Regions from separate parts of the Streptomyces sp. NPDC057424 genome, predicted to be linked through region 3. Evidence: riboswitches for the same ligand, from Rfam matches in the RefSeq annotation. Region 3 holds a riboswitch; each other region holds the start of a gene.
What was found. A riboswitch is a leader RNA that binds a small molecule or an ion and turns the genes downstream of it on or off. The one in region 3 is predicted to bind cobalamin.
Positions count from the first base shown of each region.

Region 1: it holds a riboswitch for cobalamin, as region 3 does, so the genes downstream of both, ACFU3E_RS18500 (energy-coupling factor ABC transporter permease) here and ACFU3E_RS19910 (ribonucleoside-diphosphate reductase subunit alpha) in region 3, are expected to answer to the same signal.
Region 2: it holds a riboswitch for cobalamin, as region 3 does, so the genes downstream of both, ACFU3E_RS27590 (ABC transporter substrate-binding protein) here and ACFU3E_RS19910 (ribonucleoside-diphosphate reductase subunit alpha) in region 3, are expected to answer to the same signal.
Region 4: it holds a riboswitch for cobalamin, as region 3 does, so the genes downstream of both, ACFU3E_RS13730 (cobalamin biosynthesis protein) here and ACFU3E_RS19910 (ribonucleoside-diphosphate reductase subunit alpha) in region 3, are expected to answer to the same signal.

Region 1 covers NZ_JBHVCP010000020.1:100,158-105,514, reverse strand. Annotated here, with positions in the region: gene ACFU3E_RS18515 (ABC transporter permease subunit) at 1-655, shown strand, start outside; gene ACFU3E_RS18510 (MDR family MFS transporter) at 652-1,956, shown strand; gene ACFU3E_RS18505 (serine/threonine-protein kinase) at 2,201-3,628, shown strand; cobalamin riboswitch at 3,758-3,943, shown strand; gene ACFU3E_RS18500 (energy-coupling factor ABC transporter permease) at 3,973-4,674, shown strand; gene ACFU3E_RS18495 (energy-coupling factor ABC transporter substrate-binding protein) at 4,671-5,039, shown strand; gene cbiQ (cobalt ECF transporter T component CbiQ) at 5,046-5,357, shown strand, end outside.
Region 2 covers NZ_JBHVCP010000042.1:12,522-17,878, reverse strand. Annotated here, with positions in the region: gene ACFU3E_RS27615 (YbaK/EbsC family protein) at 1-285, shown strand, start outside; gene ACFU3E_RS27610 (cation diffusion facilitator family transporter) at 287-1,393, opposite strand; gene ACFU3E_RS27605 (ArsR/SmtB family transcription factor) at 1,403-1,762, shown strand; gene ACFU3E_RS27600 (4-hydroxybenzoate 3-monooxygenase) at 1,774-2,997, opposite strand; gene ACFU3E_RS27595 (CoA-binding protein) at 3,134-3,562, opposite strand; cobalamin riboswitch at 3,643-3,831, shown strand; gene ACFU3E_RS27590 (ABC transporter substrate-binding protein) at 3,900-4,916, shown strand; gene ACFU3E_RS27585 (FecCD family ABC transporter permease) at 4,913-5,357, shown strand, end outside.
Region 3 covers NZ_JBHVCP010000023.1:68,778-74,134, reverse strand. Annotated here, with positions in the region: gene ACFU3E_RS19925 (GntR family transcriptional regulator) at 100-864, shown strand; gene ACFU3E_RS19920 (DUF3311 domain-containing protein) at 997-1,263, shown strand; gene mctP (monocarboxylate uptake permease MctP) at 1,260-2,888, shown strand; cobalamin riboswitch at 3,002-3,174, shown strand; gene ACFU3E_RS19910 (ribonucleoside-diphosphate reductase subunit alpha) at 3,299-5,357, shown strand, end outside.
Region 4 covers NZ_JBHVCP010000013.1:23,750-29,106, forward strand. Annotated here, with positions in the region: gene ACFU3E_RS13705 (alpha/beta hydrolase family protein) at 1-490, opposite strand, end outside; gene ACFU3E_RS13710 (class II aldolase/adducin family protein) at 573-1,304, opposite strand; gene ACFU3E_RS13715 (hypothetical protein) at 1,467-1,694, shown strand; gene ACFU3E_RS13720 (anion permease) at 1,884-3,128, shown strand; gene ACFU3E_RS13725 (hypothetical protein) at 3,163-3,384, shown strand; cobalamin riboswitch at 3,502-3,660, shown strand; gene ACFU3E_RS13730 (cobalamin biosynthesis protein) at 3,760-4,695, shown strand; gene ACFU3E_RS13735 (cobyric acid synthase) at 4,697-5,357, shown strand, end outside.

The sequences.
Region 1 (5,357 bases), on a different contig from region 3:
CGCCCTCGTCACCGGGCTGCTGCTGGGGCTGCTGCCGAGGCTGTCCGGACCGCTGGTCGACACCCTCAGTGCCGTACCGCCCGTACTGGCCGGTCTCCTCGTCACCGGCATCATGGGCAGCGGCCCCTGGACGCCCGCGTGCGCCGTGGCCGTCGTCGCCTGGTCCCCGCTGGCCGCGCACACCTCCTCCCTGCTGCGGCAGGAGCGCGCGACGACCCATCTGACGGCCACCCGGGCGCTGGGCGCCGGCCGCTGGTACCTGCTCCGGCACGAACTGCTGCCCGCGGTTCTGCCCCCGGTCACCCGGCACGCCCTGCTCCGGCTCCCGGGCATCGCCCTGAGCCTCGCCGCGCTCGGATTCCTCGGCCTCGGCGCCCAGCCGCCGTCCCCCGAGTGGGGCCTGCTGCTCGCCGAGAACCAGCCCTACGCCGAGCGCGCCCCGTGGGCCGTGCTCTTCCCCGCCGCCGTGCTCGCCCTGCTCGGAGCATTCGCGGTGACGGCCGCGGGCGGCCTACGACTGCCGCGGCGGCGTACACGGATCGCCGGCCCGGCCGAACCGCCCGAGGATCCGGTCGTGCCGGCCCCGCGGCGGCAACCGGTCCGCCCCGACGCCCTCCTGACTCCCGTGTCCGCCGCACAGACAGAAGAACGATGACCGACCTCGTCTCCCGGCTGCTGGCCCGCAAGGCCGCCCGGACCTCCGACGCCGGGACACCGAAGTCCCCGCGTGAGAGCACCTGGCGCCTCGGCAAGGAGCTCTCGCCGCTGCTGCGGCTGCTGATCCTCACCCAGCTCGCCTTCAACATCGGCTTCTTCGCCGTTCTGCCGTTCCTCGCCGAGCACCTCGGCACCGCGATCGGCATGGCGGGCTGGCTGGTCGGGCTCGTGCTGGGGCTGCGCACCTTCAGCCAGCAGGGGCTGTTCGTGGTCGGCGGCTGGCTGGTCGACCGGTGCGGGGTGCGGCCGGTCGTGCTGGCCGGCTGTGCGCTGCGGATCGCCGGGTTCGTGTGGCTCGGGTACGCGGAGGCGAGCTGGGCCGTGATCGGGGCGGTGCTGGTGATCGGATTCGCCGCCGCGCTGTTCTCTCCCGCCGTGGAGTCCGAGGTGGCCCGTCAGTCGGTGGTCTGGGAGGAGACCGGGCACGGCCCGCGCACCCGTGTCCTCGCGCTGTTCAGCGTGGCGGGCCAGGCCGGGGCGTTCGTCGGGCCGCTGCTCGGCGCGCTGCTGCTCGCCGTGGACTTCCGCACCGTGTGCCTCGCCGGTGCCGCGGTCTTCGTGCTCGTCCTCGCCGGGCACCTGTGGCTGATGCCGCAGCACATCCCCGGCCGGATCCGCGTCCGGGAGCGGGGCGGGGCCCGCGTCCTGCTGCGCAACCGCCGCTTCCTCGCGCTGTGCTGCGCCTACGGCACCTACCTGCTCGCCTACAACCAGCTGTACCTGGCCCTGCCGGACGAGGTGCAGCGCGCGGCGGGCTCCCAGGCGCCGTTGTCCTGGCTCTTCGCGCTGTCCTCGGTGCTGGTGGTGACCACCCAGCTGCCGGTGACCCGCTGGGCCGGCGACCGGCTCGATCTGCGCCGCTCCATGACCGCGGGGCTGCTGCTGATCGCGTCCGGTTTCACGGTGGTGGCCGCGGCACGCCCGGCCGGCTGGACGGGCGCCGCCGGACTGCTGCCCGCCGCCGGCTTCGTGATCTTGCTCACCGTGGGGCAGATGCTGGTCGTGCCCGCCGCCCGCGCCTGGGTGCCCGACCTCGCCGAGGAGGGCAGGCTCGGGCTCTACATGGGTGCGCTGTCGTCGGTCTCCGGGCTGATCGTCCTGGCCGGCAGCGCGGCCGCCGGATTCCTGCTGGACCTGGGCCTGCCGGCCGCCGTGCCGTGGCTGGTCCTCGCGGCCGTACCGGCCCTGGCGGTGGCGGTGCTGCCGCGCCGTGAGAAGGGGTCGGACCCGGCGGCCTGAAACGCGCGCCGGCGTCTCGCGGCAACCGGACGCGCGGGAGTCACCCCGGCGGGCGACCACTCACTCCGGGATGTCCGAACTCGGGGTTCTCCGACACCGCACCCTCCGAGGACACCGCTGCGGAGATCGGTGGTCACGCCGCGCCAGTATCCTGGGTCGGCTGCGGCACCCCACCAATCCCCGTGCATGAACGGGGAGTTCGGCCTGCGGCGACGACCTTCCCATACGCATGAGACGAGGACGAGTGCTGCTAGCGGGCCGCTACCGGCTGGATGTTGAGATCGGGCGCGGTGGAATGGGAGAGGTCTGGCGCGCGTACGACGAGACGCTCGCCAGAGCGGTGGCCGTCAAGCTGCTGCTCCCCCAGGACACCGATGCCACGGCAACCTCCCGGTTCCGTCTGGAGGCGCAGACCGCCGGGCGTCTCAACCACCCCAACGTGGTCGGTGTCCTGGACTTCGGCGAGTACGACAACCGGCTGTACCTGGTGATGGAGCTGGTCGAGGGCGACAGTCTCGCCGGGGTGCTGACCGGCTCCGGCGCGCTGCCCGCCGAGCGGGTGGCCCGGCTCGCCGCGCAGGCGTCCGCGGGGCTCGCCGCCGCACACGGACAGGGCATCGTGCACCGGGACGTCAAACCCGCCAACCTGCTGCTGGACGCCCACGGCACGCTGAAGATCGGCGACTTCGGCATCGCGCGGTTCCTCGACGACCCCGGCGCCGCGCTCACCGCCACCGGCCAGATCGTCGGCACCGGCCTCTACCTCGCGCCCGAGCGTGCCCTGGGCAAGCAGGCCGGGCCCGCCTCCGACATGTACTCCCTGGGCTGCGTGCTCTACCAGCTCCTCAGCGGACGCCCGCCGTTCGAGGCCGACACCGCCGTCGCCCTCCTCCACCAGCACCTCGACTCGACGCCCGTGCCGCCTCGCGAGCTCGGTGTCGCCGGACTTCCGCCCGCGTTCGAGAACTACCTCCTGGGTCTGCTCGCCAAGCAGCCCGAGGACCGGCCCACCGCCCAGCAGGCCGCCGAGTGGTTCGCCGGGGGCGCCTGGCGGGGCCTGCCCGAGCCGCTGCCGGAGGCCTCGGCGCCGCTGCGGCCGACGGCCACGTCCGCGGCGCTGCACGCCGCGCCGGGCCCGTACGCGGCCGCCGATACCAGCAGCCCGACCACGTACGCGCTGCCCGCCACCCCGGGGCATCGCAGCGCGGCCCGGGCAGCACAGGCGGGGCGTTCGGGTCGCTCCCGCGGGCGGGGCGGCGTCCGCAACCGGTCGAGACTGACCGCGACGGCCGCCGCCGCGGCACTCTTCCTCGCCGCGATGCTCATCGGCATGCGCTGGTTCTCGCCCGGCACGACCGCGGAGGGCACGGAACCCGACGCCTCCCCCTCCGCGAGCAGCCCCGCCGCCACACCGTCGGCCGACTCCCCCTCGCCCCTGTCCTCCGACCCGGCGGCCGGCCCCGCGGCCGCCACCACTCCGAGCACCGGCACCGTGGCCGATGTCACTCCGTCCACGCCCGCCTCCCCGGCTCCTCCCGCGCCTGGGCCGAGCACCGCGACTCCGGCACCGGAAGAGGCGGCCGGCGGGCCGGAGCAGCCGAAGTCCGAAAGGCCGCACGAGGCCGGGGACGACGGGGAGAGCGACGACGGAGACGACGGGGGCGAGGACTGACGCGACCCGGACACCGCACGACGGCGCCCTGCCGCACCGCGCGTGGATCAGCCGGGGGATGCGCCGGTGTGCGAGCGGGCGCCCCCTCGCGCGCCCCTTGGGCGGCTTGTCATCGCCCTTACCCCGGCCTTATTGTCACCAGGCCTTGGTGAACGGGAAATCCGGTGTGATGCCGGTGCGGCCCTCGCCACTGTGAATCGGGAAGTCCGGCTCCGGCCCTCACGGGCAGCCACTGGGTCCTTGCGACCCGGGAAGGCGGAGTCCGGGCGGTGGTACCCGTCAGCCAGGAGACCGGCCAAGGCGCGTCAACCATCCACGAGGTGCTGGAGAGGGTCTGCTGAGCCATGCACATTGCCGAGGGTTTCCTTCCTCCGGCGCACGCGGTCGCCTGGGGCGTCGCGTCGGCGCCGTTCGTCGTCCACGGGGTCCGGTCGCTCACCCGTGAAGTGCGCGAGCACCCGGAGAGCACTCTGCTCCTCGGTGCCTCCGGCGCCTTCACGTTCGTCCTGTCCGCCCTGAAACTGCCGTCCGTCACCGGCAGTTGCTCGCACCCCACCGGAACGGGCCTCGGAGCCATCCTGTTCCGGCCGCCCGTCATGGCGGTACTGGGCACCATCACGCTGCTCTTCCAGGCGCTGCTGCTCGCGCACGGCGGTCTGACCACGCTCGGTGCCAACGTCTTCTCGATGGCGATCGTCGGCCCCTGGGCCGGATACGCCGTCTACACACTGCTGCGGCGCTACGACGCGCCGCTGATGGCCGCGGTGTTCTGCGGCGCGTTCGTCGCCGACCTGTCCACCTACTGCGTCACCAGCGTGCAGCTGGCGCTCGCGTTCCCCGACCCGGGCAGCGGATTCCTGGGCGCGCTCGGCAAGTTCGGTTCCATCTTCGCCATCACCCAGATCCCGCTCGCGGTGAGCGAGGGCCTGCTGACCGTGCTCGTGATGCGGCTGCTGGTGCAGTCCAGCAAGGGCGAACTGACCCGGCTGGGCGTGCTCCTCGCCAAGAAGCAGTCCCGGACCGAGACCGAGGCGGTGGCCCGATGAGCAGGAACACGAAGATCAACCTGGTGCTGCTGCTCGTCGTGGCCGCGCTTGCCGTGCTGCCGCTCGCGCTCGGTCTCGGCGATCACAAGAAGGAGCCGTTCACGGGCGCCGACGCCGAGGCCGAGACGGCGATCACCGAGATCGAGCCCGACTACGAGCCGTGGTTCTCACCGCTGTACGAGCCGCCGTCCGGCGAGATCGAGTCGGCGCTGTTCGCCCTCCAGGCGGCCCTCGGCGCCGGTGTCCTCGCCTACTACTTCGGCCTGCACCGGGGGCGGCGGCAGGGCGAGCAGCGGGCGCTGGAGCGGGAGGCCGGGAACGAGCTCACCGGTGGCGCCGGGAAGTCCCCCGCCGAACGGGGCTGATCCCGCGTGCTGCCGATCGACGCGGCGGCGCACAGCAGTCGCTGGCGCCGCCGCCATCCCGTGGACAAGGCCGTGCTCGGGCTCGGCCTCACCGTGCTCGCGATCTCCCTGCCGCCCTGGCCGGGCGCGGCCCTGGTGCTCCTGACGGCCCTGGTCGTGTTGCTGGGGCCGGCCGGTGTGCCCGGGCGGCGGCTGTGGCGGGCCTACCGGGTGCCGCTGGGCTTCTGCGTGACCGGCGCGGTCACGCTGCTCGTCCAGGTGGGCGGGCCTGGGGGTTTCGTCTCCCTCGCCGGTGACGGGCCGGTCCGGGCCGGAGCG
Region 2 (5,357 bases), on a different contig from region 3:
ACCACCCGGGTCGACGTGAACGGCGTCGTGCGCCGCCGACTCGGCGCCCGCAAGGCCTCCTTCGCCTCGATGGACACGGCGACCGGCGAGACCGGCATGGAGTACGGCGGCATCACCCCGCTGGGGCTGCCGGGCGGCTGGCCCGTCCTGGTGGACGCGGCCGTCGTCGACCTGCCGTACGCGCTCGTCGGCAGTGGCCGGCGGCGCGGGAAGCTGCTGGTCCCGGGCAAGGCGTTCGCGGAACTGCCGGGTGCCGTGGTGCTGGAAGGGCTTGGGGTCTCCTGACTCACGCCGCGATGTGGTGGGCCAGTGGCAGATGGGGGTCGCTCTCGCCCGGGGCCGGCTCCGGGTCGGCGTGTACCAGGGCCGCGGTCAGCCGCGGTACCGCGTGCAGCAGCGCGTGCTCGGCGTCCACGGCGACGCGGTGGGCCTCGCGCACCGTCACCTCGCCGTCCACCACGACCGCCACCTCGGCGCGCAGCCGGTGGCCGATCCAGCGCAGCCGCAGCTCACCCACCCCGCGCACCCCGGGAACCTCGGTCAGGGCCCGCTCGGCCCGGTCCACCAGAGCCGGGTCGACGGCGTCCATCACCCGGCGGAACACCTCCCGCGCCGCGTCCCGCAGCACCAGCACGATCGCCGCGGTGATCGCCAGCCCGACGATCGGGTCGGCCAGCTGCCACCCCAGGGCCGAGCCTCCGGCGCCCAGCAGCACGGCCAGGGAGGTGAAGCCGTCGGTGCGGGCGTGCAGTCCGTCGGCGACCAGCGCGGCCGAGCCGATCGAGCGGCCGACGCGGATGCGGTAGCGGGCCACCCACTCGTTGCCGGCGAAGCCGACGAGGGCGGCCACGGCGACCGCCGGGACGTGCGCGACGGGGCGCGGATCCAGCAGCCGGTCCACGGCCGTCCAGCCCGCGAAGGCCGCGGACGCGGCGATCGTCAGCACGATCACCAGGCCCGCCAGGTCCTCGGCCCGCCCGAAACCGTAGGTGAAGCGGCGTGTGGCCGCGCGCCTGCCCAGCATGAAGGCGATCCCCAGCGGGACGGCGGTCAGCGCGTCCGCCGTGTTGTGGACCGTGTCGCCGAGCAGTGCCACCGACCCGGACGCGGCCACCACGACCGCCTGGGCCAGCGCCGTCACGCCGAGGACGGCGAGCGAGACCCAGAGCGCCCGCATGCCGCGGGCGGAGGACTCCAGGGCGGAGTCGACCTTGTCGGCCGTCTCGTGGGAGTGCGGGGCGAGGAGGTGGCCCATCCGATGGCGCAGGCCGTGCCGGTGCCCCCGGTCGTGCCCGTGGGTGTCGTCATGAGGGTGGGAGTGCTCGTGCCGGTCGCTCACGTGAATCCCCTTCCGGTGCGCACGGGAGTGGACGTACCCGTGCCGTGGCGCCATTATGTGCGTATGAGCGCACGCATGCACCTGTCATCTGCGCATGATGCGCATCCGCGCAGCCCCGGCGAGGAACAGTTCGCACTCGCCGCGGAACTCCTCGCCCTGCTGGGGGACCGGACCCGGCTCGCCCTGCTGCACGCGCTGACCGGCTCAGAGGCCGACGTCACGACGCTCACGGCTGCGTGCGGGGCGGCCAGGCCGGCCGTCAGCCAGCACCTGGCGCGTCTGCGTCTCGCGGGCCTGGTGGACACGCGCAAGGAAGGCCGCCGGGTGATCTACTCACTTCGCGACGGCCATCTGCGCCGCCTCGTCGCCGAGGCACTGAACGTGGCCGACCACCGGCTCAGCGACCGCCCCCCGCACGACTGAGGACGGCTCGCTCAGTAACGCGCCGCCGTCCCGAGGTACTGCTCGGCGAAGGCGGCGGCCGCCACGGGCGAGGTGAACAGGCGGCGCAGCCGGGCGAGCGTGGTGCCCGCGCGGAAGGGCTCGCCCGCCGCCGTGCCGTGGTACACCTCGGACAGCCACTGCGAGAACTCCTGGTAGTCCCACACGCGCCGCAGGCACGCCTCCGCATAGCCGCCGAGGCCGCTGCCGTCACCGGTGGTCAGCCGGGCGACCAGGGCGTCGCCGAGCAGGAAGGCGTCGTGCAGGGCGAGGTTCATGCCCTTGGCGGCGATGGGGGCGACCAGGTGGGCCGCGTCGCCGGCGAGGTAGAGCCGGCCGTGCGCCATCGGCTCGACCACGTAGTCGTGCATGTCCAGCACGCGCTTCTCGATCAGCCGACCCTCGGTCAGCGGGGGCACACCGGCAGCCCCGAGCCGCTCCTGGAGCTCCGCCCAGACACGCTCGTGCGGCCAGTTCTCCGGGTCGTCGCCCGGCGGGCACTGGAGGTAGTAGCGGGTCACCTCAGGGCTGCGGGGCATCTGGCCGGCGAAGCCGCGCGCGTGGCAGCCGAACAGCACGCAGTCGGCGGACGGCGGCGCCTCGGCGAGCAGGGCCAGCCAGCCGATGCCGTAGTCGTGCCGCGCGATCCGGACCCGCCCGGGTGGCAGCGAGGCCCGGGTCACTCCGCGTGCCCCGTCGCAGCCCGCGACGAAGTCGCCGTGCACAACCTGGCGTTCACCGGTCTCCGGGCAGGTGTACGACACCGACGGACGGTCGCTGTCGAGGTCGTCGACCCGCACGTCCCGGACGCCGAAGCGGACCTGGCCGCCCCGGACGTCGGCGTACTCGCGCACCAGGTCCGTCACCAGCAACGGCTGCGGGTAGACGAAGTGGTGGCTGCCCGTCAGCTCGCCGTACGGGAACCGGTAGCGCTCCCCGTCGAAGCGGAACTCGCAGGCGGTGTGCAGCTCCGCGCGGTCCAGCAGACCACGGGCGAGACCCCGCTTCTCCAAGCCCCGTACGGCCCACTCCTCGATGACCCCGGCCCGGGGCCGCTGTTCGATGATCTCCCGGGTCTCGGTCTCCAGCACCAGGCAGTCCACGGACGCGGCCCGCAGGATGTTGCCGACGGTCAGACCTGCGGGACCGGCGCCCACGACGACGACCGGGAAGTGTTGCGGGGCGCCGGAGTTCCCGGGCGGAGCGGCGTGGGTCATGCGCACAGTATGGAGGCCGGTCGGTGGACGGGCACCTCCGAGCGAGCAAGAGGACTCAGGTCGGGAATCGGTCAGCCGGCGGAAGAAGACGCGTCGTGCGGCCTTGACCGGGCGCGGATGCTTCCTGGGAAACGCTTCAGGAATCCTGTACTCGGTGAGGGGACAGTCGTGGGATCTCGAACGCCGGGCAGCGGTCCATCACCATCTCCAGGCCCGCCGCGCGGGTCCGGTCGTACGCCGCGTCGTCGATGACCCCGAGCTGGAACCAGACGGCCTTCGCGCCCCTGGCGACCGCCTCGTCCGCGACCGCCCCGGCGAGGTCGCTGTTCACGAACACGTCGACGACGTCCACGTCGAAGGGGATGTCCGCCAGGCTCGCGTACCCCTGCTCCCCGTGCACCGCCTCCGCCTTCGGATGCACCGGCACGACGCGCTTGCCGAAGCGCTGGAGCACGGCGGCGACGCCGTACGCCGCCCGCTGCCGGTTCGACGACAGGCCCACCACGGCCCAGGTGTCGCCGAGCTCGGTGAGGATCCTGCGGACCGTTGCCTCGTCGCCGTACACCGGCGGCCTCCTCGCACGTCGCGGACGAACTGCTCTCCCGGCAACGAAACCCGGTGCGCCGTGATTCCCGGGCGCCTCCGTGATAGCTTGCCGAGGCCAGTCGAACCCATGTACGTGGGTCAGGGAATCCGGTGCGAATCCGGAACTGACGCGCAGCGGTGAGGGGGACGGGCGGGGCCTCGGCCACTGGACGACACAGGTCGTCCGGGAAGGCGTCCCGCACCGGGTGAACCCGAGTCCGAAGACCTGCTGGCGGCCCCCGCGGCCGCACGCGGCGGGGGAGCACCGTACGACCGGGCTCCGCGATCGAGCCCTCGACGACTGAGGACTGGTTCCCGTGCCCCTCGCCCGACCCGCCCGTGCCGCCGTCCTGCTCGCGGCCGGCTCCCTGCTCCTGACCGGCTGCGGCGGCGCCGGGTCCACCGACGCCAAGCCCGCCGTCACGCTCACCAACTGCGGCCACGAGGTCCGCGTCGCCGCAGCGCCGCAGCATGCCGTGTCCCTCAACCAGGGCACCACCGAGATCCTGCTCTCCCTCGGCCTGGCCGACCGCCTCGCGGGCACGGCCACCTGGACCGACCCCGTGATGAAGGGGCTGGAGAAGGCCGACGCGAAGGTCCCTCGCATCGCCGACAACACCCCGTCCTTCGAGCGCGTCCTGGACACCGAGCCCGACTTCGTCGCCGCGTCCTTCGTCTCCACCCTCGGCAAGGGCGGCGTCGCCACCCGCGAGCAGTTCGGGAAGCTCGGCGTCCCCACCTACGTCTCACCGTCCGACTGCGCCGGCAAGGACAACTCGGGCGGCGGCGACGGCGCACGCGACAAGGCCCTGGGCATCGACACCGTCTACGGCGAAGTCCGGGACCTCGCGACCGTGTTCGGGGTGCAGGAACGGGGCGACAAGCTCGTGGCCTCCCTCCGGCAGCGCATGGAGAAGGCCACGGCCGGCATCGACGCCTCCGACGTCACCCTCCTCTACTGGTTCGCGAACTCCGAGTCGCCGTACCTGGCGGGCTGTTGCGGAGCTCCCGGCATCATCACCCGGGCCCTCGGCGCGAAGAACGTCTTCGACGACACACACGAGGAGTGGCCGCAGGTCAACTGGGAGACGGTCGCCGACCGTGACCCCGACGTCCTCGTCATCGGCGACCTCACCCGCAGGTCGCAGACCGCCGAGTCGGCCGCGAAGAAGATCGCCTTCCTGGAGTCCAACCCCGTCACCAGGAACATGGACGCGGTCCGTCACAAGCGGTACGTGCTGCTCAGCGGGCAGGCCATGAACCCGACCATCCGCACCGTCGAGGGCGTGGAGCAGGTGGCCGCCGGGCTGCGCCGGTCCGGGCTGGTGAAGTGACCGCCCAAGGCGTGCCGGGTGCCGGGGCCAGGCCTCGCCGCAGGGCCGGACTCGCCCTGGGCACGGCCGGGACCGCCGCGCTCCTCGCGTCCCTCGCCGTGGCCATCACCATCGGTCCGGCCGACATCCGCGTCGGCGACGTGTGGTCCGTCGTGGTCGCTCATCTCGGTCTCGGCAGCTCGGAGCTGACACCGATCCGGGACGGGATCGTGTGGCAGCTGCGGCTGCCGCGCACCCTGCTCGCTGCCGTGTGCGGGGCCGGACTGGCCGTGTGCGGGGCGGTGATGCAGTCGCTGCTGCGCAACCCGCTCGCCGACCCCTTCGTGCTCGGGGTGTCCTCGGGCGCCTCCACCGGAGCCGTCCTCGTGGTCGTGCTCGGCGTGGGCGGCGGTGCCCTCTCGGTGTCCGCGGGCGCGTTCCTCGGTGCCCTGCTGTCGTTCG
Region 3 (5,357 bases):
ACTGCGGGTAGACCACAGGGAGTGGTGGACTAGACCAAAAGAGACGCCGACGGTATACAAGTGGGATCGTGTCGGCAGACCCAGCCGGGAAGGCGGAGCATGAGCACCGACGTCAGCAGTGCGGAGAACGAGAACGGGGTGCCCGTCCGTACCGCACGCGTGCCCAAGTACTACCGCCTGAAGAAGCACCTGCTCGACATGACGGAGACGCAGGCGCCCGGCACGCCGGTCCCGCCGGAGCGCACCCTGGCGGCGGAGTTCGACACCTCGCGCACGACCGTGCGCCAGGCGCTGCAGGAACTGGTCGTCGAGGGCCGGCTGGAGCGCATCCAGGGCAAGGGCACGTTCGTCGCCAAGCCGAAGGTCTCGCAGGCGCTGCAACTGACCTCGTACACCGAGGACATGCGTGCGCAGGGCCTCGAACCCACCTCTCAGCTGCTGGACATCGGCTACATCACCGCCGACGACCGCCTGGCCGGGCTGCTCGACATCACTCCCGGCGGACGGGTGCTGCGCATCGAGCGGTTGCGCATGGCCAACGGTGAGCCGATGGCCATCGAGACCACCCATCTGAGCGCGAAGCGCTTTCCGGCGTTGCGGCGTTCACTGGTGAAGTACACGTCCCTCTACACGGCACTGGCCGAGGTCTACGACGTCCATCTCGCGGAGGCCGAGGAGACCATCGAGACGTCACTGGCCACCCCGCGCGAAGCCGGCCTGCTCGGCACGGACGTCGGCCTGCCGATGCTGATGCTCTCCCGGCACTCCCTGGACCGGGACGGCCGGCCGGTGGAGTGGGTGCGGTCGGTGTACCGGGGCGACCGGTACAAGTTCGTGGCCCGTCTGAAGCGCCCCCAGGAGTAGCGGACCGGCAGCGGATCCCCCGGCTTCTTTTCGGGTACCGCATTACGGACGAGGGGTTCCGCTGCCGCCGCACCCTGACCTAGATTGCCTGCGCATTGCACAGGTGATCACTTGAGGGGACGGAGCCGCCTGATGTCGCAAGCCCCAGAAGCCAGCAGAGGGCCGGTGGTGACGCCTGTGCGCGTCGTCATCGGCTTCTGCCTCATAGCGCCCTTCGTGGCCATGCTGTGGGTCGGCTCGTACACCAAGACCGACCCTGCCTTCCTCGGGATCCCGTTCTTCTACTGGTACCAGATGGCGTGGGTGCCCATCTCCACCGTGCTGACGATGATCGCCTACAAGCTGTGGCAGCGTGACCAGCGCGCCCGCTCGGCCGCGAAGGGCGGTGCGTCGCAGTGAAGGACGGCGTGAACGGCGTCGCGCTCGGCGTCTTCATCTTCTTCTTCCTGGCCGTGACGGTCATGGGCTTCCTGGCCGCGCGCTGGCGCAAGGCCGAGAACGAGCACAGCCTCGACGAATGGGGCCTGGGCGGCCGCTCGTTCGGCACCTGGGTCACCTGGTTCCTGCTCGGCGGCGACCTGTACACGGCGTACACCTTCGTCGCCGTGCCGGCGGCGATCTACGCGGCGGGCGCGGCCGGCTTCTTCGCGGTGCCGTACACGATCCTGGTGTACCCGCTGATCTTCACGTTCCTCCCCCGCCTGTGGTCGGTGTCCCACAAGCACGGCTACGTCACCACCTCCGACTTCGTGCGCGGTCGCTACGGCTCGAAGGGCCTGTCCCTGGCGGTGGCGCTGACCGGCATCCTGGCGACGATGCCGTACATCGCGCTCCAGCTGGTCGGCATCCAGGCCGTGCTGGACGTGATGGGCGTCGGCGGCGGCGAGAACACCAACTGGTTCATCAAGGACCTGCCGCTGCTGATCGCGTTCGGCGTGCTGGCGGCGTACACGTACTCGTCGGGTCTGCGGGCCCCCGCGCTCATCGCGTTCGTGAAGGACACGCTGATCTACATCGTCATCGCGGTGGCGATCATCTACATCCCGATCAAGCTGGGCGGCTTCGACGACATCTTCGCCAAGGCGAGCGAGGCGTACAGCCAGACCAACCCGGCGACGGGCGCGCCACGCGGTGCGCTGGTGCCGGCCGAGGCCGGCCAGTGGACCTACGCCACGCTGGCGCTGGGCTCCGCCCTGGCCCTGTTCATGTACCCGCACTCGATCACGGCGACGCTGTCCTCGAAGAGCCGTGAGGTGATCCGCCGCAACACCACGATCCTGCCGCTGTACTCGCTGATGCTGGGTCTGCTGGCGCTGCTCGGGTTCATGGCGATCGCGGCCGGGATCAAGGTGCAGAACGGGCAGCTGGCCATCCCGCAGCTGTTCGAGACGATGTTCCCGGACTGGTTCGCGGGCGTGGCCTTCGCGGCGATCGGCATCGGCGCACTGGTGCCCGCGGCCATCATGTCCATCGCGGCCGCGAACCTCTTCACCCGCAACATCTACAAGGACTTCATCAAGCCCGACGCCACACCGGCGCAGGAGACCAAGGTCTCCAAGCTGGTCTCCCTGCTGGTGAAGGTCGGAGCCCTGGCCTTCGTCCTCACCATGGACAAGACGGTGGCCATCAACTTCCAGCTCCTGGGCGGCATCTGGATCCTGCAGACCTTCCCGGCCCTGGTCGGCGGCCTGTTCACCCGCTGGTTCCACCGCTGGGCCCTGCTCGCGGGCTGGGCCGTCGGCATGATCTACGGCACCGTCGCCGCGTACGGCGTGGCCTCCCCGACCCAGAAGCACTTCGGCGGCTCCGCGAAGGAGATCCCGGGCATCGGGGAGATCGGCTACATCGGCCTCACGGCGTTCGTCCTGAACCTGGTGGTGACGGTGGTCCTGACCTTCACCCTGAGGGCCCTGAAGGCCCCCGACGGCACCGACGAGACCAAGCCGGAGGACTACACGGCCGACGCGGGCGACCCCGGGGTCCAGGTGGAACTCCCGCCTGCGACTGCTGGTTCAGCGCACTAGGCCCAAGGGCGCGGGGCTGTACCGATGTACGGCTCCGCCGCGTGGGCGCGAACAGCCGCAAACACCCCGCAGCGGGCCACCGTGACAAAGCGTCACGGTGGCCCGCTGCCGCGTTTGACACAACATCTGGGGGTGCCACCGGGACCCGGCACAAGATGTATGCTCATGCTCGCTGTCGCCGCAGGGGAATCCGGTGCGAATCCGGAACTGTCCCGCAACGGTGTACTTGTGCATGTTTCGTGTACGAGAGTCAGTCCGAGGACCTGCCGACAGCGCACCCGGCCATCCGGCCGGTGTGCCCTGACGTCCGGGCCTCGTGGAATGGGCCGGTGGACGCGACGCCGCGTGCGCTCGCGTGCTGCCCCCCTGCCCTCGGCGAGGCCCCCGTGCCGAGCGAGGGAGAGCCCCACGTGACCATCGCGCCAGCCGAACCGGTCTCAGCCGCCCAAGAGGAGCACGACGCTCCCGGTGCCGCGCTGCTGCGGACCCTGACCGAGCTGACCGCCGACCTCCCCGACGCCGACCCCGGCCGGGTCGCCGCCGCCGCGCTGCGCGGCCGGTCCGCCGGCGCGGACGAAGCGGAGTTGCGGGAACTGGCGACGGAGGCCGCGGCCGGTCTGATCTCCGAGGACCCCGCCTACTCCCGGCTGGCCGCCCGGCTGCTGACCATCGGCATCCGCGAAGAGGCCGCCTCACAGGGCGTCACGTCCTTCACCGAGTCCGTCGCGGTCGGCCACCGCGAGGGCCTCATCGCCGACCGGACCGCCGAGTTCGTCCGGCTGCACGCGGCCCGGCTCGACGCCCTGATCGACACCGGCGCAGACGACCGCTTCGGCTACTTCGGCCTGCGCACGCTGCACAGCCGCTACCTGCTGCGCCACCCCCACAGCCGCAAGGTGATCGAGACGCCCCAGCACTTCATGCTGCGGGTGGCGAGCGGCCTCGCCGAGGACGACACCACACGCGCGCTGGACGAAGTCGCGGCTCTGTACGGCCTCATGAGCCGCCTCGACTACCTCCCCTCCTCCCCCACGCTCTTCAACTCGGGCACCCGGCACCCGCAGATGTCGTCCTGCTACCTCCTCGACTCCCCCAAGGACGAGCTGGACTCCCTCTACGACAGGTACCACCAGGTGGCCCGGCTGTCGAAGCACGCGGGCGGCATCGGACTGGCGTACTCCCGCATCCGTGCCCGGGGTTCGCTCATCCGCGGCACCAACGGCCACTCCAACGGCATCGTCCCGTTCCTGAAGACCCTCGACGCCTCGGTCGCCGCGGTGAACCAGGGCGGCCGCCGCAAGGGCGCGGCCGCGGTCTACCTGGAGACCTGGCACTCCGACATCGAGGAGTTCCTGGAGCTGCGCGACAACACCGGCGAGGACGCCCGCCGCACGCACAACCTGAACCTCGCGCACTGGGTGCCGGACGAGTTCATGCGCCGTGTGAACGCCGACGCGCACTGGTCGCTGTTCTCCCCTTCGGACGTGCCCGAGCTGGTCGACCTGTGGGGCGAGGAGTTCGACGCCGCGTACCGGGCGGCCGAGGCGAAGGGCCTCGCGAGGAAGACCCTGCCCGCCCGCGAGCTCTACGGCCGCATGATGCGCACCCTCGCGCAGACCGGCAACGGCTGGATGACCTTCAAGGACGCCGCCAACCGCACCGCCAACCAGACGGCCGAGCCGGGCCATGTCGTCCATTCCTCCAACCTCTGCACGGAGATCCTGGAGGTCACCAGTGACGGGGAGACGGCGGTCTGCAACCTCGGGTCGGTCAACCTGGGTTCCTTTGTCGACACATCGACCGGCGACATGGACTGGGAGCGGCTGGACGAAACCGTCCACACGGCCGTGACGTTCCTCGACCGGGTCGTGGACATCAACTTCTACCCGACCGAGCAGGCGAGCCGGTCGAACGCCCGGTGGCGCCCGGTCGGCCTCGGCGCCATGGGCCTGCAGGACGTCTTCTTCAAGCTGCGCCTGCCCTTCGACTCGCCCGAGGCCAAGGCACTCTCCACCCGCATCGCCGAGCGCATCATGCTCGCCGCCTACGAGGCCTCCGCCGACCTCGCCGAGCGCCCCCAAGCACCTGCGACAAGCTCCGGTGCAGGGGGGACCCCCATCGGCCCGCTGCCGGCCTGGGAGAAGACCCGTACGGCCAGGGGCGTGCTGCACCCCGACCACTACGGCGTCGAGTTCACCTGGCCGGAGCGCTGGTCCGCCCTGCGCGAGCGGATCGCCACGACCGGCATGCGCAACTCCCTGCTCCTCGCCATCGCCCCCACGGCGACGATCGCCTCCATCGCGGGCGTCTACGAGTGCATCGAGCCGCAGGTGTCCAACCTGTTCAAGCGCGAGACACTGTCGGGCGAGTTCCTCCAGGTCAACTCCTACCTGGTGGACGAGCTGAAGCGGCTCGGCGTGTGGGACGCACGCAGCCGGGAGGCCCTGCGCGAGGCCAGCGGCTCGGTGC
Region 4 (5,357 bases), on a different contig from region 3:
GACCGTGCACGGCGATCACCCAGGTGTCCCGCTTGCCCGGCACGAACCATGCGGGCAGGGAGCCGAGTTCGCCGGGGACGTCGACGTCGGCGTGGTCGAGTCCGAGGGCGGCGCCCGGGTTGCCGACGTACACGTTCGGTGTGAGCCAGACCTTGTCGCCGGACTCCAGCGTGCCGTGCGTGACGCTCTCCAGGCGGCGCACGACGGTGTCCGCGGGGTGCGGGGCTCCCGTCAGGACGGGGCCGACGACCGCGTGGGAGCCGTCGCCGGACAGGCCGTAGCGGCCGGGGCGCAGGGCGGCGAGGTCCCGGGTGAGGCTGATCTGCCCGGCGGCGGTGCCGTGCACGGTGAGCCGGGGCTCGGTGGGCAGGGGCCTGCCGGGGGGCGCCTTGAGCGCGGCGTCGCTGGCGAGCCGGCCGGCGGCCACCGCGGCGGCACCGGCCCCGATCACGGCGGTGACGGCAGCGGCCGTCGCTTTGACAGTGCGCACCGTTCCAGTGTCCTGGCGGATTCCGCGGGCGACCAGTGGGAGGGAGCGGCGGGGTGATGTCCGCGGCGGCCGCGGGACCGGCTCAGCCCCGCTGGCCGTAGCCGCGCAGGTGTTCCTCCACCTCGGTCAGCTGCTCCCGGGACAGCAGGCTCGGGGTCAGGCCGGGCACCGAGGCGGCGGTGAGCCACAGGCGGCACATCCACTCCAGCTGGGCGGTGCGGTCGTAGGCCTGGGCGAGGGTGCCGCCGTGGGTGAGGGTGCCGTGGTTCTGGAGGAGACAACCGGAGCGGTCGGCGAGGGCCCGCAGCACGTGGCCGGCCAACTCGTCGGTGCCGTACGTCGCATACGGGGCGACCCGGACGGGGCCGCCGAGCGCCGCGGCCATGTAGTGGATCAGCGGGAGCTCGCTCACGAGCGTCGAGACGGCCGTCGCGTGGACGGCGTGGGTGTGGACGACGGCCCGGGCGCCGGTCGCGCGGTAGACCGCCAGGTGCATGGGCAGTTCGCTGGTCGGGACGAGCGTGCCGAGGACCTGCCGGCCGTCGAGGCCGACGCCGGTCACGTCGTCCGGCGCCAGCCGGTCGTAGGGGACGCCCGACGGCGTGACCAGGACGGTCTCCCCGACGCGCACCGAGACGTTGCCGGACGTGCCGACGACGAGTCCGTCCGAGACCGTTCGGCGGGCCGTCGCGACGAGGTCCTCCCAGGCGCGCGCCTCCTCGGGGCGCGCACTCCTGCCGAGCGGCTCCCCCGCACCTCGCTCGCCCTCCCGTATGTCTCCCGTGCCCCGCTCGTCGCCTCGCTGCTCAGCCATGCCGCGATCCTGCCAGGGCGGGGCCCGACGCGCTGCCGGGCGGGGGCACTTCAGGCCGGAAGCCGACCGGCCCGTGACCGCACACCGACCCGCCGCCGCGGCCGCCCGCCGGCGGCGTCCGCGGCGGCGAGCCGCCCGAAGGGGCACGCGTCTCGCCCCCCGGTGGGAGTCCAACGGCGGAGCACGCGGGCGAAGGGCGTCCGCTTCGTCTACGTCAAGGAGACCGGGTCCACCACCTACCGCGTCCCCGCCTTCGGCAGGCGGGACAACGGCTCACGCGCGGCGGGCCTGGTACGGACCGACGGCTGGACGCTGCCGCCCGCGCTCGGCATCGAGTACGACCCGTACGGTTGCACGACCACCCGACGGCGGCTGGGCCCTGCCGGGTGACCGGAATCTCTTCAACGGGTCACTCGATCGGCTGAAGTGGTTCGCGCGGGGCGCCTGGCCGCCGGGCGCCCCGCGGCGGAACCACGACCCCCCGTTGCGGTCACCCCTGCGCCCCTCTCAGTTCATCTTCCGTTCACTCAGGTTGCCTACGTTCATCGAGCCAATGACCTCGAACGATTGCCTGGGTAAATGGAAAGCTTCTCGCTGATCCTCGCGATTGTGGTAGTAACCGCTCTCGCGTTCGATTTCACGAACGGTTTCCACGACACCGCGAACGCGATGGCCACGACCATTTCCACGGGCGCCATGAGGCCCAAGATCGCGGTGGCCATGTCCGCGGTCCTCAACCTGGTCGGCGCCTTCCTGTCCGTCGAAGTCGCCAACACGATCTCCAAGGGCCTCGTAGACGAGGCCGGCATCCGTCCCGAGGTCATCTTCGCCGCCCTGGTCGGCGCGATCCTCTGGAACCTGCTGACCTGGCTGGTCGGCCTGCCGTCCAGTTCCTCCCACGCTCTCATGGGCGGTCTCATCGGTGCCACGATCGCCTCGGCGGGCGTCGGCGCGGTGCACGGTGACGTGCTGGTCACCAAGGTGCTGATCCCGGCGATCGCCGCCCCGCTGGTCGCCGGCATCGCGGCGCTGCTCGCCACGCGGCTGACGTACTCCCTCGGCAGGAAGGCCGACGGCGAGGCGTCCAAGAAGGGCTACCGGGCCGGCCAGATCGCCTCCGCGGGCCTGGTCTCCCTGGCGCACGGCACCAACGACGCGCAGAAGACGATGGGTGTCATCACCCTCGCCCTGGTCGCCGGTGGCGCCGTCGCGCCCGACTCCGACCCGCCCATGTGGGTCATCCTCTCCGCCGGCATCGCGATCGCGCTCGGCACCTACCTGGGCGGCTGGCGCATCATCCGCACCATGGGCAAGGGCCTGACCGACCTCCAGCCGCAGCAGGGCTTCGCCGCCCAGACCAGCGCGGCCACGGTCATCCTGGCCTCCTCCCACCTCGGCTTCTCCCTGTCCACCACCCACTCCGTGTCCGGCTCGGTGATGGGCGCGGGGCTCGGCCGCAAGGGCGGTGTCGTCCGCTGGTCGACCGCGACGCGGATGTTCGTCGCGTGGGGTCTGACGCTGCCGGCGGCCGCACTGGTGGCCGCGATCGCCGAGTACATCACCGGCTTCGGCGACTGGGGCACCGCCGTGGTGGCCGTCTTCCTGGTCGCCTCCAGCGCGGCGATCTGGAAGCTGTCCCGGCGTGAGGTCGTCGACCACACCAACGTCAACGACACCGACGAGGCTGAGCCCGCCGGTGTGGTGACCACGGCGATGGCCGCGGTGACGCCGCCGCCGGCCGGCACGGCGACGGAGGAGCCGGTACCGTCGTTCCCGGCCCAGGCCGCCGCCGAGCGGACTCCCTCGACGACCACCACGGTCTGACCCCGCCGACCGGTAACAAGGAAGAGTCTCCGATATGAAGATCGACTGGGCGTCCCTCGGCTCCGTCTTCGGCATCAGCCTCGTGGTCACCGTGGCCCTCGTCGGCCTGTTCACCCTCGGCATCACCGGCCTGTCCCGCCGCGAGCGGGCGGTGGCGGAAGGCGGGTCCGCCGGGCTCGCGGTCACCGGCGCGTACGCGTGCTTCGCGGCGTGTGCGGCGGCTGTCGGGTACGGGATCTATCTGATCGTGGCCTGAGGGCCCGATCGCACGTCGTGTCCGCCGGGCGGCACGGGACTTGGGTCCCGTGCCGCCCGGTCGCCGTGTGTACCGAAGGGGGCGATGTGGGGTTCTCCACACTCTCCCCTCGCAGGTCAACGGCAAGTTGACGGCGGTTCCCGGCCGTGGTGGACTGCCGGAGCCAGTACGGCGGCAGGAGAGGAAGCCGGTGCGAGTCCGGCGCGGTCCCGCCACTGTCACCGGGGTAGCAATCCCCGGGAGCCAGGAACTCTCACCGCCGGTCTCGTCGAACCAGGGCGTGGACACCCTGAGTGAGGACACATATCGCCATGCGCGGCTGCCGATCGAGGTTCAACACCCCACCCCTGCCTGCCCTCCTGGCCGGCTGAGCCCATGGGTGCCGGTCGCGTCTTCGCGTACGGCGCCGCCGCCGGTCTGATCGGTGACCTGCTGCTCGGTGATCCTCGCCGGGGGCATCCGGTCGCCGCGTTCGGACGGGCCGCGGGTGCCGTGGAACGGGTGTTGTGGCGGGACCACCGCGGGTGGGGCACGCTGCACACCGCCGTGTGCACGGGAGGGGCCGTCGCCCTCGGGTCCGTCGCCGCGCGTGCCGTGCGGACGTCCACCGCCTCCTCCGCCGCGCTGACCGCGGCCGCGACCTGGGCTGTCGTCGGGGGGACTTCACTCGCCCGGGAGGCGCAGGCCATCGGGCGTGCCCTGGAGGCCGGGGACGTCGAGGCGGCCCGGGCCCGGCTGCCGCATCTGTGCGGGCGGGACCCGCAGGCCCTCGATGCCGACGGTATGGCCCGGGCCGTGGTCGAGTCCGTCGCCGAGAACACCTCCGACGCGGTGGTGGGGGCGCTGGTGTGGGGAGCCGTCGGCGGGGTGCCGGGGCTGCTCGGGTTCCGGGCCGTCAACACCCTGGACGCCATGGTCGGGCACAAGTCGGCCCGCTACCGCCGGTACGGGTGGGCCTCCGCGCGGCTGGACGATGTCGCGGGGTGGCCCGGCGCGCGGCTGACCGCCGTGCTCGCCGCGCTGGCCGGGCCGGATCCGCGGGGGGCCGTGCGGGCCTGGCGGGCCGATGCGGCGAAGCATCCGAGTCCCAACGCCGGTCCTGTGGAGGCCTCGTTCGCGGGGGCCCTCGGGGTGCGGCTCGGCGGGACGCTCTCGTACGGCGGGCGGGTGGAGCACCGGCCCGTGCTGAACACACAGGGGCGTGCCGTCGGTACGCACGACGTCGCACGGGCCGTGCGGCTGTCGAGGCGCGTCACCTGGCTCGCGCTCGGGGCGTGCGCCGGTGCGCGGTTGCTGAAGAGGGGGAAATGACATGAGCGGTGGGCTTCTCGTCGCCGGTACCACCTCCGACGCCGGCAAGAGCGTCGTGACCGCCGGGATCTGCCGGTGGCTGGTGCGGCAGGGCGTCAAGGTCGCGCCCTTCAAGGCGCAGAACATGTCCCTGAACTCCTTCGTGACCAAGGAGGGGGCCGAGATCGGCCGCGCGCAGGCCATGCAGGCGCAGGCCTGCCGGGTCGAGCCGACCGCGCTGATGAATCCCGTGCTGCTCAAGCCCGGTGGCGAGCAGAGCAGCCAGGTCGTGCTGCTGGGCAAGCCGGTCGGGGAACTGAGCGCCCGCGGGTACCACGGCGGCCGGCAGCAGCACCTGCTCGGGACGGTGCTGGACTGCCTGGAGCAGTTGCGGGGCACGTATGACGCGGTGATCTGTGAGGGGGCCGGTTCTCCCGCCGAGATCAATCTGCGGCGGACGGACATCGTGAACATGGGGATCGCCCGTAACGCCGGGCTGCCCGTGCTCGTCGTCGGCGACATCGACCGGGGCGGTGTGTTCGCCTCGTTCTTCGGGACGGTGGCGCTGCTGTCGCCCGAGGACCAGCGGTGCGTCGCCGGGTTCCTCGTCAACAAGTTCCGCGGGGACGTCTCCCTGCTGGAGCCGGGCCTCGACATGCTGCACGGGCTCACCGGGCGGCGGA